Regions from separate parts of the Arthrobacter sp. MMS24-S77 genome, predicted to be linked through region 2. Evidence: riboswitches for the same ligand, from Rfam matches in the RefSeq annotation. Region 2 holds a riboswitch; each other region holds the start of a gene.
What was found. A riboswitch is a leader RNA that binds a small molecule or an ion and turns the genes downstream of it on or off. The one in region 2 is predicted to bind thiamine pyrophosphate.

Region 1: linked by a shared signal. The riboswitch ahead of thiC (phosphomethylpyrimidine synthase ThiC) and the one ahead of ACX5I4_RS19505 (ECF transporter S component) in region 2 are both predicted to bind thiamine pyrophosphate.
Region 3: linked by a shared signal. The riboswitch ahead of thiD (bifunctional hydroxymethylpyrimidine kinase/phosphomethylpyrimidine kinase) and the one ahead of ACX5I4_RS19505 (ECF transporter S component) in region 2 are both predicted to bind thiamine pyrophosphate.

The regions. Positions count from the first base shown of each region.
Region 1 is NZ_JBTZRN010000001.1:2,884,103-2,887,436, reverse strand. Features, by position in the region: gene ACX5I4_RS13195 (alpha/beta fold hydrolase) at 1-126, shown strand, start outside; gene thiC (phosphomethylpyrimidine synthase ThiC) at 145-1,971, opposite strand; TPP riboswitch at 1,967-2,074, opposite strand; gene ACX5I4_RS13185 (amidohydrolase family protein) at 2,168-3,289, shown strand.
Region 2 is NZ_JBTZRN010000001.1:4,225,070-4,228,403, forward strand. Features, by position in the region: gene ACX5I4_RS19500 (ABC transporter ATP-binding protein) at 1-1,125, opposite strand, end outside; gene ACX5I4_RS19505 (ECF transporter S component) at 1,125-1,757, opposite strand; TPP riboswitch at 1,832-1,968, opposite strand; gene ACX5I4_RS19510 (NUDIX hydrolase) at 2,165-2,902, shown strand; gene ACX5I4_RS19515 (DUF4235 domain-containing protein) at 2,963-3,223, shown strand; gene mnhG (monovalent cation/H(+) antiporter subunit G) at 3,220-3,334, opposite strand, start outside.
Region 3 is NZ_JBTZRN010000001.1:2,793,706-2,797,039, reverse strand. Features, by position in the region: gene ACX5I4_RS12750 (Rne/Rng family ribonuclease) at 1-701, shown strand, start outside; TPP riboswitch at 809-905, shown strand; gene thiD (bifunctional hydroxymethylpyrimidine kinase/phosphomethylpyrimidine kinase) at 897-2,417, shown strand; gene rplU (50S ribosomal protein L21) at 2,805-3,113, shown strand; gene rpmA (50S ribosomal protein L27) at 3,174-3,334, shown strand, end outside.

The DNA.
Region 1 (3,334 bases), 1.3 Mb from region 2:
GAAACCGGTGCCCTCCACCGCGTTGCGGCAGGAGGACACCGGCCTCATGATTCAGTCGAAGGAGACCGGATGATCCGCTCCTTCATCGCGGACGTCAGCCGCGCCGGATCAGTCCAAGCTTCCTGATCAGTCCAAGCTTCCTGATCAGTTCAAGCTTCCTGACTTCGTTCCCCTTCCTGCGGGAACTTCGAGCTCGGGCAAGTAGACCTTGCCACCGGATGCCAGGAACTCCTCGCTCTTTTCGCGCATGCCGCTGTACATTTCTGCGATGGCCGCTTGGGAATCCGCTGAACCGTACTCATCGCGGATGTCCTGGCTGATGCGCATGGAGCAGAATTTCGGTCCGCACATGGAGCAGAAATGTGCCGTCTTGGCTGGTTCGGCCGGGAGCGTCTCGTCATGGAACGCTTCCGCCGTGACTGGATCCAACGACAGAGCGAACTGGTCACGCCAGCGGAACTCAAAGCGGGCCTTGGACAGGGCATCGTCGCGTTCGTGGGCGCCGGGGTGTCCCTTGGCGAGGTCGGCGGCATGGGCAGCGATCTTGTAGGTAATCACACCGGTTTTGACGTCATCCTTGTTCGGCAGTCCCAGGTGCTCCTTGGGCGTGACGTAGCAAAGCATGGCGGTTCCGTAGCGGGCAATCTCCGTGGCGCCGATCGCTGAGGTGATGTGGTCGTAGCCCGGGGCCACATCGGTGACCAGAGGGCCCAAGGTGTAGAACGGAGCGCCCTTGCACAGCTCCTGCTGGCGTTCGACGTTTTCCCGCACCAAGTGGAACGGAATGTGGCCCGGCCCCTCGACCATGACCTGGACGTCAAACTCCCACGCCCGCATTGTCAGCTCGGCCAAAGTGTCCAGCTCGGCGAACTGCGCGGCGTCGTTCGCGTCCGCCGTCGCGCCTGGGCGCAGTCCATCGCCGAGAGAGAAAGCGACGTCGTACTTGGCGAAGATTTCGCAGAGTTCGTCGAAGTGGGTGTAGAGGAAGTTTTCCTCGTGGTGGGCCAGGCACCAGCCCGCCATGATGGAGCCGCCGCGGGAAACAATGCCGGTCACGCGGTTGGCGGTCAGCGGCACGTACCGCAGCAACACGCCGGCGTGGATGGTCATGTAGTCCACGCCCTGCTCGCATTGTTCAATGACGGTGTCGCGGAAGATTTCCCAGGTGAGCTTGTTGGCTTCGCCGTTGACCTTCTCCAAGGCCTGGTAGATCGGTACGGTGCCGATCGGGACGGGGGAGTTGCGGATGATCCATTCACGAGTGGTGTGGATGTCGTCACCCGTGGACAGGTCCATGACCGTGTCTGCGCCCCACTGCGTGGCCCACTGCAGCTTGTCCACTTCCTCGGCAATGGAACTGGTCACGGCCGAGTTGCCGATGTTGGCGTTGATCTTCACGAGGAAGGCCTTGCCGATGATCATCGGTTCGGATTCCGGGTGGTTGATGTTGTTGGGAATGATCGCCCGGCCGGCGGCGACTTCGCTGCGGACCAGTTCAACATCGCAGTTCTCGCGAAGCGCGACGAACTGCATCTCGGGCGTCACAATGCCCTGCTTGGCATAGTGCATCTGGGTGACAGTCTTGCCTTCGACGGCGCGGCGGGGCACCGGCTGTGCGCCCTTCCACTCCGCGGAGGCGGCGCCGCGGCGCACGGCCGACTTGCCGTCGTCGAGCAGGTTCCGCTCACGGCCGCTGTAAGCCTCGGTATCGCCGCGGGCCTCGATCCACTCGCTGCGGAACGGCTCAAGGCCGACCACCGGATCGCTCCCGGGCCCTGCGGTGCGGTACACCTGGAAGGGTGCGTTGGCCTCCCCGTTCGGGGATGGTTCCAAGGCGATTTCCGTCACCGGGACCCGGATTCCCGTCTCGGTATCCTCCAGGAACGCGAGGGAATGCGACTTGAGGGACTGGGTCACTTCCTGCGTTGATCCGTTGTGGATAGGGCTTAGCTGTGTTTCTTTGGTGCTCAAAGGATTACTCACTTCCTTCGCCGGCATTACCCGGACAGGTTCAACGGTCGCAGGCTGCGTCAGCCCGATCTCAGCCCTTGCAAGGGCCCCCGTGTGGTCGTAGACGAAGCTACCACAGCCGTTGGTGCCCAAGACAGATGTGACCCAGGACAGATGTGACCGGGCCGGGAACGGTGTCGGAGTTTAAGGTGGAATCATGGCAGAAATCATCGAGTTCAGCGGCACTGTCCTCACAGGGCCGAAAGATGAGCGGCGCGGGCTCTGGTCCGTCGACGGCCGGCTGACCTTTGTCCGACCCCTTGCGAAGTCCGACGTCGTCCTGGACGGGTGGGTGTTGCCCGGCCTTGTCGACGCGCACTGTCATGTTGGTTTGGGGAAGGGCGGGGCGGTCGACGAGGAGACCGCTCGCCGCCAGGCGACGGCGGACCGGAATGCAGGAACGCTTTTGATCCGCGACGCCGGTTCCGCAAGTGATACCCGCTGGCTTCAGAACCAGGCGGATACGCCGAGGATCATCCGCGCGGGCCGGCACATCGCCAGGCAGCGCCGGTACATCCGTGGGCTGGCCGAGGAAGTTGAGCCGGAGGGTCTGGTGGAAGCGGTACGCAAGCAGGCCCGGTTCGGAGACGGTTGGGTCAAGATCGTAGGAGACTGGATCGACCGCTCCTCCGGAGACTTGGGTCCGTCCTTTCCGGCCGCCATCGTCAAAGACGCCGTCGCGGCCGCACACGACGAGGGGGCCCGGGTGACGGCTCATTGCTTCGCCGAGGAAACCATTGACGACATGCTCGACGCCGGGATCGACTGCATCGAGCACGCCACCGGTTTGTTGCCGCACCACATTCCGAGACTGCTGGATCAGGGCGTGCCGATCGTGCCGACACTCATCAACATTGCCACCTTCCCGGACATCGCCAAACAGGCTGAAGCGAAGTTCCCGCGCTACGCCGCCCACATGACAAGGCTCTGGGAGCGCCGGTACGAGCGGGTCCGCGAGGCCTTCGACGCCGGGGTGCGGCTGTATGCCGGGACCGACGCCGGCAGCGTCATCAAGCATGGCCGTATCGGCGAGGAAATCCTGGAGCTGCACCACGCGGGACTGCCTGCGGCCGCCGCCCTCGATGCCGCCTGCTGGTCCGCCCGGGAATGGCTTGGTGCGGAGGGGATCAACGAAGGTGCCAGCGCCGACGTCGTCCTGTACGAGAAGGATCCCCGGGTGTCCCTGGACGTCGTGCTGAAACCGAAGGCCATCGTGCTGAGGGGCAAGTTTCGGGAAGCGGCGAGCATTAGGAATAAATTGAAGCTTCAAGTAATTTAGATAGATAGAGGTTGCCGAAGGGCGGCGCCACAAAAGCCGGGAGTT
Region 2 (3,334 bases):
GAGCCCGACGGCGGCAGCCACCGTGCCGGACACAGGAGCCAGCAGGCCGGCGAGGGTCAAAGCGAAGGTGGATTTTCCCGCGCCGTTGGGGCCCGTGACGGTCAGAGCCTGACCAGCGAGCACTTGGGCGTCGAGTCCGGTCTGCACAGGATGGGGCGGGATGGTTGCGAACCCGCGGCGGCGTGCCCGTTCACGCGACACGGCAAGCTCCTGGGTGGCGAGCAGCAATTCTCCCCCACCCGTCGCCCCGGAGCTCGTCGCCCCGGAACCGGCTACTGTTCCGGAACGCGGCCGGGTGGCCGGCACATAACCGGGAACCCAGACGCCCGCTGCGGTGAGCATGTCCCTTGCTTGCGCCAAGACCGTGTCAGGATCGCCGTCCAAGAGAACGGCCGGCGTCGAGCCTCCCTCGGAAGAGCTGCCCGGCTGGAGAACCACGATCCGGTCCACGAGGTCCTTCCACACCGAGACCCGATGCTCCACCACCACCAGGGTGGCGCCGGTCTTGTCCAGGCAGCGGCCCACCGCATCGCGGACCTCCAGCACGCCGGCGGGATCCAAGTTGGCGGTCGGCTCGTCCAGGAGGATCAAGCCCGGCCGCATCGCCAGGATGCCGGCCAGCGCAAGGCGCTGTTTCTGCCCGCCCGAGAGGGCCGACGTCGGGTGGTCGAGCGCAAAGTTGCCGCTGGCGCTATTCCGCAACCCGACGTCGTCGAGCGCTTCATGGACCCGCTTCCAAATCTCTTCGCGCGGCACGCAGAGATTCTCGGCACCGAAGGCGACGTCGTCACCCAGCCTGGAAAGCACCACTTGGGTTTCGGGGTCTTGCTGCATGAGTCCGGCATGGCCCCGCTGGGACCTCGGCGAAACGCCGTCCACCAGCAACGAGCCGGTTTCGTCGGCGTCGTCGCCCTCCTCGCCCAGCACCCCCGCGAGGGCATGCAGGAGCGTCGACTTGCCTGCGCCCGACGGGCCAAGCAGCAGCACACGCTCGCCCGGACGGATGTCCAAGTCCAGGGCGTGGATGGCCTGCGTGGTGCGGCCCGCGTGCCGCCAGCCCCAACCTTGGGCCGAAATTGCGGCGGCCCGCACCACAGCAGAGGTGCCGGAATCAGGACTGGGCATCAGGAAAAGACGGGCTCCGAGGCGGCCTTGCGGGACGCGAACGCACTCAGCACACCGGTCTTGGCCAGGCCGCGGGTGGCGATCCAGGCCAGCGCGCCGGCAATAACTGCACCGGAAACCGTGCAGAACGCGATGTACGCGAGCTTGTCAACCGCTTCGTAGGCGATGTTCCAGCCCCACGGCAGGAAGGAATCGTTGAGTCCGCAGAACAGGCCCGCACCGGCTCCGGCCAGCAGGGATACCGGCAGGTTGAACTTCTTGTACATGAACGCCAAGAAGATGAGTTCTGCACCGAGTCCCTGGAGCAGGCCGGAGATCAACACCGTGGTGCCGTACTGGGAACCCATGATGAGTTCGCTGGTGGCGGCGACGGTCTCACAGAAAATTGCAGCACCTGGCTTGCGGATGATGAGCATGCCCAGCACGGCCGGAATCATCCAGCCGCCGGCGATAATGCCGGTCACGGGCGGGTAAGCGGCGTTCATCGGCGTCGAAACCAAAGCAGCCATCTGGTCCCAAGCCCAGAAGATCACGCCGCCGGCGATGGAGATCAGTGCCGCCACCACGATGTCCACCACGCGCCAGTTGTAACCGGGCTTGGTGAGGCCCGGCTTTGCAGAAATACCAGTCATTTTGTCCTCCTGAGGAACAGGAGGGGAAAGTGTTTCCGGTTTGCCTGCGAGCGGCCTCCGCCGCCGGTTCCGGACACTATGAGAACTCGACTCCCTTGCGCCGGTACTAGCCGGATCAGGTTCGAGGGTCTGCGGCTGTCCGCACTCTCAGCGCCCGTCCTCCGTGCCGCATTGCTGCGAGCCCGACGGCGGCGCTCCCCTGTCGTTATCAATCCACCCTTTTGGGCGTGGTTCAGTTTACACCTTGGCGGGGTTGCTAGAACGGTCACAAAAGACGGAAAGCGACGGATTCTGCTGGATCATTCGCTGGGCGGGCGCGGTCAGGCCTGAGGTGGCGCAGGCGGGCGCCGAAACTGGGAGAATGATCCAGCAGAATCCGACGCAGCAAGCAGGGCAAAGGAGCGGTCTTGACAGGCATTGGCGAAGCGAACAGCACCACGGTGGCCGAACCGAGGCTCGCCGCGAGCGTGATCCTGGTCCGCGATGCTCCCCTTCCCGCGAGCTCTGAAGGTTCGACTGGTCCTGAAGGTGTCATGAGGGGTCTGGAAGTGTTCGTCCAGCACCGAGTGTCCACCATGGATTTCGCCGCGGGCATGGTTGTCTTCCCCGGGGGCCGGGTGGATCAGGCGGACAGCACTGGCTGGGACTTCACGGACGACGTCGTCGAGCAGCATGCCGCCGCATGGCACCGGAGCAGCATCGCCGTCGAGCCCGCATCGGCCCGGCACAACGCCGGCCGGGTGCTGGCGGCCGCGCAACGTGAAGTGTTCGAGGAGGCAGGGCTGAAGCTCGACGCCGCCGCCCTCCGCCCGTGGGCCAACTGGGTCACTCCTGAAGACCAGCCCAAGCGCTTCGACACGTACTTCTACGTTGCCTGCCCGCCTGCCGGGGCCGAGCCACTGCACCAGACCACGGAGGCATCGTCATCACTGTGGATGCCAGTCCGTGGAATCCTTGACGCCGAGGCCGCGGGGACCCTCAAACTCATGCCGCCCACTTTGGCCCTGCTGGATGAACTGCTCATTCTCGGCACGGTGGACGCTGTGATGGCCGAAGAGCGTGACATCGTTCCGGTGCGGCCAGCGCCCGGAGCGCTGCAGGAGTTCTTCCGGCTCAGGCGCCAACCCCCATCCGTTGCTCCATAACTGTCCTGAGGTGGGGTTAGGCTGGGGACAGTCCTGTTTCCTCCCGCAAGGAGTCCCGGAATGAACCTGCTCTTCAAACTGCTCGGCACCGGTGTGAGCATCGGCGCAGGAATCGTCGGCACCAAGCTCGTCAACGCGTTGTGGGAAAAAGCCACGGGCAACAAGCCGCCCAAAGGCCACGACGACATGGAAACCAGCCTGCGATCAGCACTGACCTTCGCCTTGATTTCGGCCGCTGTGAGCACCGTCATCCAGGTTGTCGCAAGCCGCAGTACCCAGCGCGCCATCTCGCGCTTCTCGAAGACGCAGGACATCGTCTAGGCCGACGCGCCATCCGGGCCTGCTTCTTCAGCTTTCTCGGCGGCCCGCTCACCAGCAGCACGCAGCACCACGGCCTCAAGTTCGTCTGTGCTCAGCAGTTCAGGGTGGAGG
Region 3 (3,334 bases), 1.4 Mb from region 2:
GCAGGGGCACAGGGCAGGGGACCACTGAGCTCCCGATGAGCCCTCCGGCCCCGGTCCACGTCGAAACGGCGGATCCCAATCGCCAGGCAGCCACCCGCGCTGCCCTCGCCACCATCGCTGCTGCGGCCCACGCCGCCCACCTGCACGACGACGAGTTGCACCACGCCGCGGAATCGCTGGCTGGTGCGCACGTAGCGGAAGCAACCCCGGTTCAGGCCCCTGCGGCCCCAATCCAGGCTCCTGCCGCTGCGTCAAGCGCCGAGGAACGCTCGAAGCCGGTGCTGCGGTTTGGCGGTGAGGAGGTCGCGTTGCCCTTCGTTCACCACGAAGAGCCGGCCAACGGGGCGCCTGCCATGAGCCTGGATCTGTTGGCACAAGCGTTTGCGGGCCTTGGTGAGGCTCCTGACATCGAAGCGAAGGCAGCCGTAGCCGAGGAAGCGCCCGCAGGGGCCTCCGCGGCCGGTCCAGCCGGGGAATCCCTGGAGTCTGGATCCCGTGGACGCCGGGGGCGCCGCAACCGTAGTGCCAGCAGGCCGCAGGGTGCCGCCAACGCCACCAACGTGGAGCACCACGAGGTCGCTGCGTCCGCTTCAGGTGGCGCCGCACACGAGGCCAAGGCGCCTGCCGCGGCTCCGGCCAAACCGGCTGCGGCAGCTGAGCCGATCATCCTCGGTGTCGGCGTGCCCAAGTCCGAGCTCTAAAGCAGTACCTGTCCGAAGCCCCGGCCGTTTCCGCTCCTGTGGAAGCTGCCGGGGCTTCCGCGTTGTCGGCGATTTCAGCGGGCGCCGCGTGATCCGGGTTAAGCTAGGGGACTGACACGGGGTGCCGCGCACCAAGCCGGCTGAGACCAGACCCGTTGAACCTGTCCGGTTAGCACCGGCGAAGGGATGTCTCGCATGACTGTTTCAGCGCATTCAGCCGTCTATCCGCTCAAGGCCGCCCGGCGCACCGTTCCCAGGGTCCTGAGCATTGCCGGTTCCGATCCATCGGGTGGTGCCGGGATCCAAGCCGACCTCAAGAGCATCGCAGCCAATGGGGGCTATGGCATGGCGGTCATCACGGCGCTCACGGTGCAGAATACGCAGGGAGTCAAGGGCGTTCATGTGCCTCCCGTAGAGTTCCTGCGCCAGCAGTTGGACGCCATCAGCGATGACATCACGGTGGACGCCGTCAAAATCGGCATGCTCGGTGACGCAGCGGTCATCGACGAGGTCCGCCGCTGGCTCGGCGAGGTTCGCCCCGCCGTCGTGGTTTTGGATCCGGTGATGATCGCCACCAGCGGCGACCGGCTCCTGGCAGAGTCTGCAGAAACCGCGCTGCGGGAACTCCTGCCCCTTGCTGACCTGGTGACCCCCAACCTTCCCGAATTGGCAATGCTGCTTGGCGAACCCGAGGCCACGGACTGGTCATCGGCGCTGGAGCAGGGCAAGCGTTTGGCGGCCGCCTGCGGAAACACCGTTTTGGTGAAGGGCGGTCATCTGGAGGGAGCCGACTGCCCGGACGCCCTCGTCAACACCGGGGGACTCCTGAGCCAGGACGTCGTCGAGTTCGCCGGCCAGCGAGTGGAGACCCGGAACAGCCATGGCACTGGGTGTTCCCTGTCCTCGGCGATGGCGACGGCCAAGGCGCGGCTTGGCGACTGGGAGTCGGCACTGCGCGTTGTCAAGCTTTGGCTCCAGGAGGCGCTGACCCAGTCCGAGGTATTGGAAGTGGGGAAAGGCAGCGGCCCGATCCATCACTTCCACGCGCACCAGCACGCCCTCCAGCCGGGTGCTTTCGCGGCCCGGATGTGGGACGCCGCGAACTCGGAACTCGAAGCGATCTATGGTCTGGACTTCATCCAAGACTTGCAATCCGGTGGGCTCAGCGAATCGCAGTTCAGCTATTACTTATCGCAGGATGCCATCTATCTCAACGGCTATTCGAGGGTCCTGGCGCGGGCAAGCGCCCTCGCCCCAAGCGAAACCGAACAGCTGTTCTGGGCCCGCGGCTCGCAGATGTGCCTCGAAGTCGAGTCTGAGCTGCACCGGAATTGGCTCAGCGGACGCCAGGTAAGCGGAGAGCTGGGCCCAGTCACCAAGGCCTACGTGGACCACTTGCTGGCGGCATCTGCCTCGGGCAGTTATGCCGTGCTGCTGGCTGCCGTGCTGCCCTGCTACTGGTTGTACGCCGAGGTGGGACAGCAGCTCCACCTTGGCTACATACAGGGGGGCGCGTCGGACGAGCACCCTTATGCGGACTGGCTGCGCACCTATGCGGACGAGGCGTTCGCCGAGGCAACCCGCACAGCGATCGACATCACAGATGCTGCTGCGCAGGCCGCATCGCCCGCGGAGCGCGTGGCAATGATGGAGGCGTTTTCCCAATCCTGCCGCTACGAAACCGCGTTCTTCGATGCTCCAAGGCTGCATGGCTGAGGCCGTTTCGGCGGGCGCTGCAGCGTGTCGGGCCGGCGATCCGTACTTTTCCCGGCCGGCAGGGTAAGGTGGACGGGCACGGTACCGGATGGCGGCATAGCCAGTCTGTGGCAGTCATCACGTGGCAGCCTCCGGACCTTGGCCTCATTTGCAGCCGAAGGCGAAACTAGCGTAATCTAGATCTTCGGTGCTTACGCCAACACTTGGGTTATGCCCCTAGAGACCTTTCACGTGGAACTAATTTTCGCGTGGAACTGTTTGAGGGATAACTCATGGATTCCGTAACGGAATCCACGGCGTTGAGGCACAGCGTGAACCAGGCCCGTTTTCGGTTCGGGGTTCCGCACGCAAATTTAGTAATAAACGTCGAGAGAAGTGAGTGCCCAAGTGGTGTACGCGATTGTCCGCGCAGGCGGCCGCCAAGAAAAGGTTTCCGTTGGAGACTACGTAACCCTGAACCGCGTCCCCGGTGGAGCCGGCAGCACCCTTGAGCTGCCCGCACTGCTCCTGGTGGACGGTGACAAGGTCACGTCCGCCGCTGCGGATCTGGCCAAGGTCAAGGTTACGGCTGAGATCCTCGAAGACCTCCGTGGTCCGAAGATCGTCATCCAGAAGTTCAAGAACAAGACCGGCTACAAGAAGCGCCAGGGTCACCGTCAAGAACTGACCAAGATCAAGATCACCGGTATCAAGTAACCACTGGTTGCTTTTCAGGTTTTCAACAGATTCCCCAGAATTTAAAGGCAGGCATTTCAAATGGCACATAAAAAAGGCGCGAGCTCCACTCGCAACGGTCGTGACTCCAACGCCCAGTACCTCGGCGTAAAGCGCTTCGGTGGCCAGGTCGTTTCCGCAGGCGAGATCATCGTCCGCCAGCGTGGCACCCACTTCCACCCGGGCGCCGGTGTCGGCCGCGG